Regions from separate parts of the Psychrobacillus sp. FSL K6-1267 genome, predicted to be linked through region 2. Evidence: a T-box and tRNA genes for the amino acid it is inferred to sense, from the RefSeq annotation. Region 2 holds a T-box; the other holds one or more tRNA genes.
The links. A T-box is a leader RNA that pairs with one kind of tRNA and senses whether it is charged. The one in region 2 lies ahead of metG (methionine--tRNA ligase), so its partner is inferred to be a tRNA-Met.

Region 1 (7,653 bases), 2.2 Mb from region 2:
ATGAAAAAAATGATCAATTTGAGAATGTGTACAAAGAGATTGTAGAAAGTCTTTTACAGCAGGCAGAAAATTTCCCACTAGTCTATGCTGTTCCGGGACATCCACTAGTGGCAGAACAAACCGTACAGCTTTTAATAGAAGCGGAAGAGCAAGGTAAGATAAAGATTAAAATAGAAGGTGGACAGAGCTTTTTAGATCCTATCTTTGGTGCTCTTCGTATTGATCCTATTGAAGGATTTCAATTATTAGATGGAACGAGCTTTAAACGAGATGAAGTTCAGATGAATGCCCATGTGTTAATAGGACAAGTATATGATGCGTTTAGTGCTTCCGAGGTGAAGCTAACTTTAATGGAGAAGTATCCTGACGATTATGAGGTGACCATTGTTACGGCAGCTGGCTCCTCGGAGGAGATTTTAAAGAAGGTGCCTTTATTTGAGCTAGACCGAGAAATGGAATTAAATAATCTCACTACTCTATACGTTCCACCAATTCATGAAAAAGAAAATCGTATAAAGGAATGGCAGACCCTCAGAGAAGTGGTAGCCCAATTAAGAGGTCCTGATGGCTGTCCTTGGGATAAAGAACAAACTCATACAACCTTGAAAAAATATGCAGTAGAAGAAGTATATGAACTACTTCAGGCGATAGATGAGGAAGACGACGATCATATTGTTGAAGAGCTAGGAGATGTCTTGTTACAGGTGTTTTTACATGCCCAAATTGGGGAAGATAATGGATACTTTAGTTTAGAGGATGTTTTAGCTTCTGTAACTGAAAAAATGATTCGAAGACATCCACATGTTTTCGGGGATGCAGTAGCAAACAATACAGATGACGTTTTACGTAACTGGCAGACGATTAAAGCGCAAGAGGGTAAGGAGTCAACTAAATCTCTACTTGAGGATGGACTGCGAACAGATTCTTCCTTGCTAACATCTTTTAACTATCAAAAAAAAGCAGCCAAAGTAGGTTTTGATTGGCCGGAGGTTTCTGAAGCTTGGGAGAAATTTGAGGAAGAATTACAGGAGTGGAAGGTTGAGCTCCAGTCAAACGATAAAGAAGCTCAAACAGATGAGTTAGGAGATTTATTATTTACTGTAGTGAATTTAGCACGTTTCCATGGGCTATCTCCAGAGCTTGCTATGATGCAGGCCAATCAAAAATTTAAAAGAAGATTTGAATATATAGAAAAATGTGTCAACCAAGGTAGAAGAAGCTTTGAAGAATATAATTTAGAGGAGCTTGACCAATTTTGGAACGACGCAAAAAAATTAGAGAGGTAGTGAGTACATGAGATTAGATAAGTTTTTAAAGGTTTCAAGACTGATTAAACGAAGAACGTTAGCCAAAGAAGTAGCAGATCAAGGGCGTGTCACCATCAATGGGAAGGTGGCAAAGGCCAGTTCAGATGTAAAGGTTGGAGACGAATTATCTATTCGTTTTGGACAGAAGGTTGTCACTGCTTCAGTGGACGGGATTAAAGATTCTGCCAAAAAAGAGGATGCTGCCTCCATGTTTACGATTATTAAAGAGGAGAGATTAGAAAAGGTCGACTCTCAATTTATTGATGACGAAGATTAATGGTAGATTCTTAAAGAAGATAATAATTAACTGGTCAACTAGTTTAGATCAAGTGTAACAAGTTTCGTAGCAATACCTCTGCTAAAATGTAATCTCCTTATCCAACTAAATCTATCACGAATAAATTCTTTTAAAAAAAAGCGTGATAACAAGTCATGCATCTTTTCAATGCTGCATACAATAGATTAGGACAAGGAGAGGAGAGAGTATATGCAATATCAAGCAGAGAATCAAACTATCACAATTCCGTCGGGGGATCATTTAATTTCACTAAGAAATCGTAAAAGAATGGACTTAACATCTGTAAAAACAATCGAACGATTTGATCAGCAAGAGTTTTATGTACGTACATCTCAAGGAACCCTTCATATTAAAGGAGAGGACTTGAAGATTGTCCATCTAGATGTTGATAAAGGGCTTCTAACTTTGGAGGGCATTGTACGATCAATGGAGTATGATGAGGAACAAAGTTCAGACGGCGCTAGAGGATTACTTCATAAATTATTCGGATGACACTTTCTCTACAGTTTTATAGTTTATTATTAATGATTGCTAGTGGTATCTTAGTAGGTGCAATAATCGAAGGAACGCGATTTATAACGGAGCATACTCCGAGGCGTTCCTTTGTTTTTAAATACCGAGTAATTTTAGAAATAATAGTCTGGATTCTTATGGGACTAGCAACCTTTTATATTCTTTTCAATGTACGCGACGGGATATGGAGAATTTATGATCCACTTGCTCAAGTATTTGGAATTCTCCTGTATCAGTTATTTTTTCAGCCCGTCTTTCGACTAGCTGGAAGAATCTTTTTGCGTTTAGTAGTAATGCCGATTTGGTTTATAATTCGTATCATTTTGACGATTCTTAGAAAAATTATGCATTTAATACTATTCATTATTCGTTTTATCCTAATGCCGTTTCTTATTCTATATAAAAAAATAAAGCAATTGGCCCTACAGAAATTGCCAAAAATGAGTTATAATAAAAGATACAAGAAATCTAAGAAAAGATAGGAGAGAACGATGTGAGACAGAGGCAAATAAAAGAAGAACCATACGAAAAACAAGTGGCATCTATAAATACAGACTATTTACGCTCTGTTCAACGTCGCGATTCTCGTATTAAATCTAAAAAAGTTCGGTTGTTGAGACGCTTAGTAAGTTTCTTCATTGTTTCTATAGCAGTAATAGGATTTTTAGTTACCATCTTGGTTAACAGTCATCAAACCTTGGCTGAGAAAAAAGAACAGCAGGTGCAGGTAGAAGAAGAACTGGCAAAAGCGCAAGAAGACCAAGAAATGCTTAAAATTCAAATATCTAAGTTAAACGATGATGAATACATTGGGAAGCTATTAAGAAAAGAATTTTTCCTTTCAGAAGAAGGAGAAATTATCTTCTCCTTACCAGAAGAAAGTGACAAATAACATAAAAAATCTAACTTGAAGAGAGTGGTCTTGTTGACACTCTTTTTTTGTTAGCTATAATAAAAGATAGGGTCTGTATAAAAAATATACAAATTCATTTATAAAGAACCGCTTAAATTCTAAGGAGGAGCATTTTTTTTATGTCAATTGAAGTAGGCAGCAAGGTACAAGGTAAAGTAACAGGAATCACTAACTTCGGAGCGTTCGTTGAGCTTCCTGGGGGCTCAACAGGTCTAGTTCACATTAGTGAAGTTGCAGATAACTATGTGAAGGATATTAATGAGCATTTAAAAGTAGGCGATATGGTCGAAGTAAAAGTGATGAATGTTGAAGCGGATGGCAAAATCGGCTTATCTATTCGTAAAGCAAAGCCACAAGCAGAAAGACCAGAGAGACCAGAACGTCCTCAGCGTCCACGCAATAATAACCGCCCGAACGATCGTGATCGTCCGAGCAAAGAGAATTTTGAGCAAAAAATGGCAAGATTCTTAAAGGATAGTGAAGATCGTTTGTCTACGTTAAAACGCGCAACAGAGTCTAAACGCGGTGGTAGAGGCGCAAAACGAGGATAATATGCTGTCTGTTTTATCGGTAGAAAAAATGTTTAATAGATGTGGAAAGGTGTTAGCATTGCTAACGCCTTTTTTGTATGGTAAATATTTTCACTATTGGAACAAATGAGGTAAAATATATATGTAATTTAAAGTAGGTTTATCTCATGGGAAATGTGAATTGACTTAAATGAAAAATGATTAATTGTAGAGTGATTGGGTAGTTAAATATTACGAACTATCAGTTTAGGAGGCAAAGCATGACTAAAGATGAAATACTAAAAGCGCATCAGCAATATTTAGAGTGGTTGGATTCTCTTGAGAGCTTAAGTGAAGAAGAAGGGAACACTCCTTACCGTGAAGGAAAATGGACGCCAAATGAAATTATTATGCATATGGCGGAATGGGACAAGTTTACGTTACAGGAACGTCTACCTTTAATGAAAGAAGGAGAAAAACATCAAGCGTATCCAAATTTCGAAGACTTCAATGCAAAAGCTGCAGCCCTTGCTAATGAACAAACATTTAAAGAAACCATTGCTCATGCAAAAGAACAGCGCAAAGCCATCATGGGAGAGCTTAAGAAGATTGATGAAATAGAATGGGATAAATATTTTTATATTGGGGATCATTCCAGCACTATACGCAACTATTTCACTGACTTCCTGGAGCACGACCTACATCATCAAAAACAGATTTCACCAGGCTATAGTAGTTAAATTCATAGTTAAAATTGCAACCCGTAGACCAATTTGAAAGCAATATATGGTCTGCGGGTTTTTAATGTTTAGGAGATTAATAAAATTTTGGGAAAGAAGTATGCTAGGGGGATTAATGAATGATAAAGAGAAACTCAGCGAAGGCTATTATAATTGATGATAAGAGAATATTAGTTATCAAGCTCCATGAAAATAATGAAATCTACTATATTTTGCCGGGCGGAGGGCAAGAGCCGGGGGAAATTTTACATGAAGCCCTCAAAAGAGAGTGTAGGGAAGAGGCAGGAGCAGAGATTATCATTGGAGATATAATATTTGTGCGAGAATATATTGGGAAGAACCATGAATTAGCAGGGAGACACGGAGATTATCATCAGACGGAGTTTATGTTTTTATGTAAAGTCGAGCCGTTAAACTTCGTAAAAAGTACTTTACCTGATAGAGGACAAATCGGTTTAGAGTGGATACCTATTTCCAGCTAATGGAATATAATTTTTCTCCTAAAGGCTTGAGACAACATATAGTTACTTATTTTAAGGAAGGAAAAGCACAGGTCTATGTCGGAGACATTAATTAATAGATAGAGCTTTAGGGCTTTAAGAAGTGCAGAATACAGATTGTGAAGAAAATTTCTCATAGAGAAACTCCGACCTCTTTGAAAATGTATACAGTTTGAGCCCACTTTATAGTGGGCCTATATTTGGTTGGCTCAAAACAAAATAAGTACTTTTCTATGTCGGAAAACGGTTAGTGATCGTTACTGGTAGATTTACCTAATGAAAAACCTTCAAACAAGCGACCACCAAATGGTTCTAGTATTTCGTCGACAAGCTCGATAATTTTTACTTTATCCCGATGCTTGTAATAGGCGTCGAAGACTTCAATAAATTTATGAGCAAACGATTCGTCAAATTGCTTCAATGCGCGATATCCCCACTTAGAAGTACCAACCCACTGACGATTCACTCTTAACACAAACTCGCTAGCTAGCTCTAGGAGGGTATGGACAATAAAGATATCCTCTTCGGGGGTTGTACTTCCGATAAAATCGTCTAAAACATCTGTAAGAAAATAGCGCTTCAATGTAATGGTAGCTTTTGACCATTCCTTCGGTCCATTCGACAATAACAAGCGGGCTTCTCCTTGAATAGACGATAATAACCCATCATCCTTTAAAACCATTCCCTCGACTATCATCTTCGGAAGCGATGGCTTAGCCCTCTCGCAATCCAACTCAAAGTAATGTTTGTAGGAACTTAAATTATGGATAAATACTTCTACAGGCCACCCTTCTACATAAAAGGACTCTCTAAAAGCTGAAAGAATACTATTATCAAAAATTACAATATCCAAGTCAGATGTGGAAGTACCTTCTCCACGAACAATACTCCCAGCCAAAATGGCACCCTGACAGTGAGGATAATATTGCTGAATAAAGTGATTAGCCACTGCAATTGGATCGTTTTTTTCCTTAAACACTTTCTTGCCCCCTTTTATTAAAGGATAGCAAAAAAGAGGCTGCATTTGTGCAACCTCTTTTTAAGATGACCCCTACGGGATTCGAACCCGTGTTACCGCCGTGAAAGGGCGGTGTCTTAACCGCTTGACCAAGGGGCCGTATAATGGCGGCCGAGGGGATCGAACCCCCGACCTCACGGGTATGAACCGTACGCTCTAGCCAGCTGAGCTAGGCCGCCGTTTTAACGAACAAATATCATATTACAAGCGTTTGGACAAAGTGTCAATACTTTTTTGAAAAGATATTTTAAAAAATATATCTACAAAAAAAACTGACAATTTACGTGGCTGCAAAAGCACCTAAATTACTAGGTTTTTAAAGAAGTATGGACCTTAAGTGTAGGCCTCATATTTTAATATTCAAATCATGGTATATCAGGTCGAAAAGTTTTTGAGAGGAGTGTCAGGAAGAGACATACTTTTTGAAATGCAGTAGGTATACTTCGAACATGAGTTGAATAGGGAGGTATACAAATATGAAAACGATTTACGAACAAGAACAAAAAAGAAGCTTTGCGTGGAGAAGGGTAGTAGAAAATATTCAGGCAAGAAAGGTCACCATCTCTTTAATGGTCACATTCTTTGTTCTTTCTTTTTTCTTAGCCCAGGTTGTTCTATTCGAGGCATCGGTCCCATTTTTCTTACCTATATGGGCGTTGGTTAATTTAAGGTTTCAACGTTTTATACCTTGGACGTTTGCAGGAGCACTTTTGGGTAGTATGACGCTTGGGCTAGGACAATTACTAATCCATGTATTTCAAGCGGTATTTTTTACACTTCAAGGAAAAAGGTTTATAGAGAAAATCCCAATACCTTTATTTGTCCTGATAGATGTTGTCCTTATTCAATTGATTTGGCAATTTGTATCGTATGGCGGCGCCGTTCCAATGTCTATTTTGTTAGCTATAGGCTATGAGGGAATCTTAAGTTTGTTCATGACTATCTTTTTATTTCAGTTATTTCTTCCTTTACCTGAGTTCCTTCATAAGAGATGGACTATGGAAAGGATGGGATCAGCTTTATTGATAGGGGCATTAGTTTTGACTGGCATGTCTTCTTTTATAGTTGGTTACGTCTCTGTTCCGTTAATTATTGCGCATTTAGTAATTGCTGTAGCTGCCGCGGTAGGGGGTGTTCAGCTTTCTACTGTTGTAGCAGTCCTGGCAGGTACGATATTAAGTATCTCCACCTTAAGCTTCAGTGGAATGATTGCCGTTTATGCCTTGACTGGTTTTTTAGCAGGCTTGCACAAAAGATTTGGCCGGCTTTGGCAAGCATTTAGTATGCTAGGTGCAACTTTTTTCTTTATCTTATATGATCATACACTACCATTAGATTCCGTTTATATCGGTTCTCTAGTAGCGGCCTCACTAATCTTTTTTATGATTCCCTCGAAGTGGATTAAAGATGTGAAGGAGCAGCTATACCCAGATACGACTCATGTCCTTTTGAGAAGGCAAAAGTGGATGACAGAGAAGGTGAATCATCAGCTACAGGAATTTCAGCATTTTGTAGATTTTATCACACGTTTTATATCGGATCGTTTTGAACCTAAATCGGCAACCGAGGAAGTAGTGGAGCCATTAGCAGCTTGTCAGTCTTGCTTTCATTATGAAAAATGTTGGGGGGAGAAATCTAACGGAATACCGAGTCTTATACAACAATGGGAGGACCAACCAAGAAAAGCGAGAATTCAGCTGGAGAAGAAGATGCAATATAAATGCGTTAAACCACTTCAAATATTGCAAGAGTTAAAGGAAAGAGAGGCGAAAAGACAGCTAGCATATGAAATGCAGCACGGTAAGAAAATGTTCGCACTAAAGCTGAGAGATATGGGAAATCATATGAGTGAGCT
Region 2 (7,653 bases):
TCAAGACAAAGGGATACTTTTCCTGCTTGTTGTTCTAGAGGAAAATATTTTTCCCACTAAACGATATATCTTTTCTGTACATTTATCAGAATATCATCATTATTACTTAAAAAATTATTAACAACTCTTTTATTACCTAATATTTTTCCCAATTGTAAAATTATACAATTAAATTAATATTATAGATGAAGTAAAAATATGAAAAAGGAGTTGTATTATGAAAAAATCATTCGCAGCTTTATCATTCACGGCAATGTTATTAGCTTCAACTTCCTTTAGTGGTGCCTCTGCCAACAGTTACTCGTACCTTGACGAAATTTTGACACTCCAGCCAGACGTTTCTAGCAATGAATTAATGTCCAGCGTAGAAGAAATTGCAAAAAACACTGGAGAAGCAGAGCAACAAATTTTAGAACAAATCTACAAAGAGTTAAAGAACGATCAAGCTCAGGGATTGGCAGAAGCAAAATCCAATCAAACAAGCGGTGATAGTGGCGGGACTGTAAGCGTAGGCAACAGTACAAAAGGTAACTTCTACTACACGCCTTCACAAACTGCATACCTTGATCATGGGCACGTAGGCTTATATTACACTTCCACAACTATAGTAGAATCCGTGCCATCAGCTGGAGTACGTACTATTTCCACTACAGCTCGTAAAGTGGATAGTTCAGGCGCATTAGTCAAATCAGTAAGTACTACTACAACTAATAGAAATAATGCAGCGAACTGGGCATACTCACAGGTAGGACAGAGTTATTCATACAATTTCGCTACCAATCGTTCTACTGGTCACAATGGAGCTAAAAACTGCTCTAAACTTATCTGGTCGGCTTATAAACTTAATGGTAATTTAGATTTAGATGATGATGGAGGCCTTGGTGTATATCCAAGAGACGTTAGAGATGCTCCTAGTACAAAATTAGTTAGAAATATTTAAAACAAAATGGCAATAGGCACAAATAGCATTGCTGCCTATTGTCATTTAACCTTTAGGAGGGTTATATAAATGAAAAGAAATATTATAACTATTATTGGAATGTTTGGCCTAGGGGTTTTCTTTTATTTTACTTACACTTTATTTTTCAACCCTACAAGCGCAGATAGTAATTTGCTTCTATCTATAGCTGATTTGGAGAAGGAAAATTTTTTACATAATAAAAAAGCTATTATCTACCTGTCTACTACCGCTGATCAGGATATTGACGGAGAAGGATTTAGCTTTGCGGTTTTTATCGATCAGAAAGGTAAGGCACAAGCGCTAAAAATGGAAGGCTTGGAGTTAGGTAGCACGGCTGTTTATGAAAACAGTGTTTTTCTAGAGGAAAAAAACAAGGTACGGATAGTTGGGGAGGATTATAAAGAATTTCCAATGAAAGCGGACCAATACACTGGTGAGCGTACTGGTTTTATCGAGAACAAAAATATATTTTTTAGTATTTATAATAGTGGATTCACTCAAGACGGAAGCGGCTATCTTTCTGATGTCCGTTTTGGAAACAAAGAAAAATTTCAAACAGATAGCATTCCCTTTTATATTGCTTCCTCTGGGATAGAAGGCGACAAAGTTAATATACTTACACAGGATGTTGATAAAAACCAATTCGATTTAAGGCAAGTTACTTTTGATAGTTCATTAGAGGTCGATCATTTGACTATGTTAGACACACCAAAGAATGAATTTTTTAATTCATTGGCTCCTTTGCTTTCAGATAAAAAAAATTATTATTTGATACTTTCATCTGTAATTGATGATTTTAACGAAAAAACTTCCCTTTACCGAATTGCAAAGGATACTTATGAGCAGGAGGTTTATGATTTTATAGAATATAAAGACATGAAGGATTTGGTGTCCACTATTCCTTATAATTTTAAAAACTCTGCTCATATTCACCAAGACGTTTTGTATTTTATCAATGGTCTAGGAGATGTATATACATTCGATACAAAAAACGAAGAAATTCAAAAGAAATTTTCCATAGAAAATGCTAGTAAATCAAAAATCAGACACAACGAGGAAACTTATTTTAAAGATAACTCACTTTATGTGCTAAGATATAGCGATGAAAAAAAAGAAAAATACTATTTAGAGGAATATAATTTAGACAATGGTAGCCGTGTTAATACTTTAGATATTACTGGTTTCCACGATTTATTATCGAGTGTTCAAAAGAAAAGTATTTATTCTTACGATCTAAAAGTTTTAGAATAGTTAAAGACAGCTCCATCTAAAGAAAACAAAAAGGAAGCACCAAATTGGTTCTTCCTTTTACTCATTTATTCATTTATATATTTGACAACGGCCATCTCTTTTCCGAACCTATCACCATTATTGATGAACCCAAGTTTTGAATATAGATTATGTGCTCCTAGATTGTCCGGGTGATAACCAACTACAATTTTTTTCACATCAGGTAGTTTAGACATTTCGAAAAGCATCAGTTCTGAAGCAATCCTTCCAATGCCCTTCCCTTGAAATTTCTTATCAATCATTATTCTATATATCCAGTAGCCATCAAGCTCTTCTTTAACCGAATTATACATTAGAAATCCAACTATAGCTCCATCACAAATAATCGCATATGGCTTTAAGGTAACTTCAAACTTGGACTGTGCGATTGAGATTGCATTTGTATCTATATATTCTTTCTGTTCCTCAGAAATTTCTAGTTGGCAGCATTCATACCAGTTTTTTGAACTTAGTTCTTGTAATCTTATTTCCACAAAATTTCCCCTTTTTGATGGTTGAACGCTAAATTTAACTAATTTAAATAGGACGTTCACCTTTTTTGTTTTGTAATCCCAAACTAATTAGTTTATTTATCATATTGAACGCCCCCCTGTTAAAAATTAAATTGATTATACTTTCCGATTATAGCATAAGCTAGATTATAATCTTTCTATCCATTATAAATTTTCAGACTCTTGAAATTTAGTAGCTTTTTCGTCTGCTTAAACAAGTTAGGTCGATTTCTCTAATAAAGTCTGGCCGTTAAGATAAAATGAAGTTCTTTATTGTAATTGTACCTAGATCGGTTTATTGACCCCATGCTCATAAAAAAACCACCTTTATTTTAATAAAGGTGGTTCTACATTACATTTGTTGTTCTTTTGTTGGTCCCATTACTCCTGGAACTTCTAAACCAGCTTGACGAAGTAATACGGTCATTTGACCACGGTGATGAGTTTGGTGGTCAACGATTTTACGTAAAATTTGCCCACGCTCTAACGTTGTACCGAAAGCTGGAACTCCCTCCACTAAATCTTTGTCTGTTAAAGAAGAGGCTGCATTTTCAAGTGATTTTGCCATATTTTCATAAGCTGTCACAATTGCTTTTGCTGATGCTGGTATTTCTTTAGGATTACCCACTGTAGGTAATTCAAGCTTAGCAAACTTTGCTAAGAAAATTGGTGCTGTTGTTAAATGCCAAGCTAACCAACCAAGTGTGTTATGATTTTTTACTATTGCTTGATCTAGCTTATCGTCTGTCATAGCCTTAAAAACATTTGCTGTTCCTTCCGCCGACATTGTCCATTCCTGTATAAAATCCTCTACTTTACGATACATTAATATACGCCTCCTTCATAGTTTCCTTTTTAATTTTAAATAAAATAATTGCTTATTCAAGGAAAAGGACTTGAATCAACATATATGCTTGTTAGGCATTGTTGACATTCTTATTCAATTGATCAAGTTCATCTTGAATAACCACGGTGTCAATTCTTTCAAATAGAGGAGTAATGTTTTTTATCGTTTTCCCTTTGACATGAACTGGCTCCCATTGGAAGTTGTCCATTCTCAATATCTTCCGTACTTCTTCACTAGAAAAGGGCAAAAACGGGAATAACAATTGAGCGACATTTCCAATTATATAAACGCAAGTTGTTATAGTATTTTTACTTGTATCCTTTTCTTCTTTAATTTGTAACCAAGGTTTTTGCTCGTCAAAGTATTTGTTAGCATCTCGAATATAGGTAAAAATAGTTTCTAAGGCTGTTTTAAAATGAGCCTCTTCTATTAATTTGCCGATTCTAATATACAAGCTTTCGGTTTGTTTTATGATTAAATCATTAATTTCTTCTTCGGGTATCTGACCTTCATATGATTTTTCTATAAACTTTAATGTACGATTGATAAAGTTGCCATATGCACCTAATAGCTCCCCATTATGACTATGAATAAATTCTCTCCAGGAAAAATCTGTGTCTCTATTTTCCGGAGCATTAATTGTTAAGAAATACCTTATAGAATCAGGATGATATTTTTCCAAAATATAAGGAGCCCAAACTGCCCAGTTTTGGCTAGTAGATATTTTTTTCTTTTCCAATGTTAGATATTCATTAGATACGATATGTGTTGGAAGAGCTTTATGACCGATTCCCTTTAGTATTGCTGGCCAGATAAGTGTATGAAAAGGTATGTTATCCTTTCCATGAACGTAGTAAGATATTGTCGCTTCATCCCAAAAGCTTTGTACATCCTTATTATTTTGTAATCCCCACTCCTTACTCGCTGAATAATATCCAGAAACAGCTTCAATCCACACGTAAATTTTCTTTTCCTCATAGCCTTTTATAGGAATACTTACTCCGTTTGGAAGATCTCTTGAAGCCGCCCGATCTTTAAGGCCCTCACTCAAATATCGCTCTGTCAGTTGAACGGCATTGTCTCGCCATGCATTGCTTTTCTTAGAAACCTTCACATAGTTCTCCAGTTCCTCCTGAAAGCTGCCTAGTTCAAAATAAAAATGTTCTGTTTTTCGTATACTCGGTTCATTACCACAGAGTTTACAGCTTCTGTTTGTTAAATCTAAAGGGTCTAAAATTAAAGAACAGCTGTCACATTGATCTCCTCTAGCCTTGCTTCCACAGTTCGGACAAGTTCCTTCTACATATCGATCCGGTAAAAACTGCCTATCCACTTCACAATACGTTTGTTCTATTTCTTTCTTGTAAATATAACCATTCTTCCATAGCTTTAAAAAAATATCTTGTACGACAGCGTGATGATTGGGGCTATCTGTTCTGGTAAACATATCATACGTAAAGCCCAAACGTTTAAAGGTATCAACAAACTCATTATGGTAGCGATCTGCTATTACTTTTGTTGTACTACCTTCAGAGTTAGCGCGAATGGAAATTGGCGTACCATTACAATCACTCCCAGAAACGTATAATACATCTTCTCCTTTTAACCTAAAATACCTAGCTAATATATCTCCTGGTAACAATGCAGCTATGTGCCCCAAATGTAACGAACCATTGGCATACGGCCACGCTCCCCCTATTAAAATACTCATTTTTATCTCTCCTTATTTAAGATACTCTTTTATAAAATCTAACGTTTAAATCATTCCATAAAAAAAACCTCCCCCCTATCGAATAATCGATAAGGACGAGGGTTAAATATCCCGTGGTACCACCTTAATGCTCAAATAGCTCACACTACTTGACTCCATAAGTACATAGCAAGAATGCCTTTATACTTTGACATTGATAACAAGTGTCAACTCTTGTCGTATCCTACTAGTCGCAAAACGTTCAGTACGAAGCTCCGAGATCATGTTCAAATAATTAGTTTGCCTCATTTCCACCGTCAGAAGCTCTCTTTATAACATCATTATTTTACTTTTCCTCTTCAACGCTTTTCATATTAAGAGAATTATATTGACTTTCTTTGAAAAAATCAACACTTACTTTCCATTTTTCTAGTTTTAAGTTTAAAGTATGTAGAAACGTAGAAAGGTCTAACTAATTTTATTTACAATTTCCTAAAACTTTTTAGTTTAATTAATATTAGCTAGATTTATAATTTGTATCTAGAAAACTATTCATAAATTCCTCAACGGATTTTTTTATGTTTTCCTCTGTTGGAACCTTATCAAGCAAGTCGTCCTGTGAATATACGGTACCACCTTTGATAATAAAATGAATTTCTTTCGTATTACGTATGTCTTTTAATGGATTTTTTTCAAGTACTACCATATCCGCGATTGTGCCTTCTTGAATAACCCCTATATCTTGCCTATCTAGTGCTTCAGCTGCTTTAATCGTGGCAGTTCGTAATGCATCTATTTCAGATAAACCAATTTCTACAAATAATTCTAGCTCTCGGTGTAATGCCATACCAGGAAATGTAAATATACCAGCAGGGGTATCAGATCCAGCAACCACTGTCCCACCTAATTCGAAATAAGCCTTTGTAATTGCCTTGTTATAAGTATGTTGTATGCCTAACGAATTTAATGAGCTAGTATTTTCTATAAATCTTCTCCAATGTTGCATCAACACAGCATTCTCTTTTAGTTTGTTCATTATTTTTTCTTCTGGATACCAGTAATTCCTCATTAAATTTACTTGATCATACAAAACCATTGTCGGACAAAGCACTACTTTATTTTCCACAAGTATTTTACATACCTCTATAATTTTTTGCATGTCAGGATTTTTCCAATCAATTGTCTCCCATATATTTTCGTCTGCTTGCATAGTCCAGTTAGGAAAAATATTTTTTATAATACCTGAAGCATGCTCGTTCCATTTAATACCCATTTTTGCTGCCTCTGTGGCAGTAACCTCTATTGAATGTACTAAATCACAGCTAACTTCCTTATGAAGAAGTTTTGCTTCCTCCACGACTATTTTCATCATTTCTTTTTTCAACCAACCATACACTTTGATAAAATCTGCTCCCGCTTCAACCTGTCTTTTAACCTCAGCTCTTGCACTACAAGCATCATTAATATTTATGTTCCAAGGACTATTCTCTCCCCATAACCCCGGTGGTCCATCAATAATTCTATCTGCTGAGATAATTCTTGGGGTAGGTGCCCCGCTGGATGCGTTAATTATTTTTTTTAACTCTCCGATGTTACCTCCTGTGTTTCTAACTGTTGTAACACCAGAGGCAGTGAAAATAGGGGCATAGTCCCCTTTCATATGTACATGCATATCAATCAAACCAGGAATAACAAATCTTCTTTTCAAATCATAAATAACTGCTTTTTTATGAATATAGCCAATAGGCTTATGTGCAGAAACAATCTTTGTAATAAAACCATTTTGAATAAGAAGATGAGAATAAATTGTTTTACCAGTTACAACATCGATCACATTTGCATTTTTTAATAACAATACAGAATTCTCCATGGCACACTTTCCTTTTCTCCCAGAATATGTGTAGCTTCTAATCTAATTAAAAGATTTATATCTTTGGTTTCAAAGGCAAACTGATTGATGGGCATTTCATTATATTTGAATATTTGTTCCTATATAATAAAATGCCTTCTTCTTAAAATCTCAGATAGTACATCCTAAAAAGAAGCTTCTCTTTCTTTTCCCCTTGTATGAGTGTTTATAAACAATATCTGAATTTTTTCTTGTTATATAATTTGGCTATCATAGGCCATTCATCAATTCTTTTTCAATAAATTTAATAACAAAACAGCAATATTCTTAGCATATTTTGTTTGTAGAACAATATTATTTTGGGCTTGAAATTAACTATTTATTACTATTCTAGCTTACATATTTATTTTCCTTTAAATAAATTAAAAACATAAAATATAATTAATCCTTGAAAGAAAACTCTTTATCTACAACTAACTTCCATTCTGTGAAGAAATCTACAATTGAAGAATAACGATTGTCTTT

Region 1: it encodes a tRNA-Met, which carries the amino acid that the T-box ahead of metG (methionine--tRNA ligase) is inferred to sense. The anticodon was not compared.

Annotation. Positions count from the first base shown of each region.
Region 1 covers NZ_JBBOOR010000001.1:67,455-75,107, forward strand. The annotation lists gene mazG (nucleoside triphosphate pyrophosphohydrolase) at 1-1,286, shown strand, start outside; gene MHB55_RS00330 (RNA-binding S4 domain-containing protein) at 1,294-1,584, shown strand; gene yabP (sporulation protein YabP) at 1,795-2,097, shown strand; gene yabQ (spore cortex biosynthesis protein YabQ) at 2,094-2,600, shown strand; gene MHB55_RS00345 (FtsB family cell division protein) at 2,612-3,010, shown strand; gene MHB55_RS00350 (S1 domain-containing RNA-binding protein) at 3,151-3,582, shown strand; gene MHB55_RS00355 (DinB family protein) at 3,822-4,280, shown strand; gene MHB55_RS00360 (NUDIX domain-containing protein) at 4,400-4,762, shown strand; gene MHB55_RS00365 (nucleotidyltransferase domain-containing protein) at 5,028-5,759, opposite strand; tRNA gene MHB55_RS00370 (tRNA-Glu) at 5,826-5,897, opposite strand; tRNA gene MHB55_RS00375 (tRNA-Met) at 5,904-5,977, opposite strand; gene MHB55_RS00380 (SpoIIE family protein phosphatase) at 6,275-7,653, shown strand, end outside.
Region 2 covers NZ_JBBOOR010000001.1:2,237,110-2,244,762, forward strand. The annotation lists gene MHB55_RS11295 (YiiX/YebB-like N1pC/P60 family cysteine hydrolase) at 218-940, shown strand; gene MHB55_RS11300 (hypothetical protein) at 1,010-2,212, shown strand; gene MHB55_RS11305 (GNAT family N-acetyltransferase) at 2,278-2,724, opposite strand; gene MHB55_RS11310 (DinB family protein) at 3,095-3,568, opposite strand; gene metG (methionine--tRNA ligase) at 3,660-5,300, opposite strand; T-box leader at 5,389-5,651, opposite strand; gene MHB55_RS11320 (amidohydrolase family protein) at 5,797-7,149, opposite strand; partial or broken gene MHB55_RS11325 (serine/threonine protein kinase) at 7,570-7,653, opposite strand, start outside.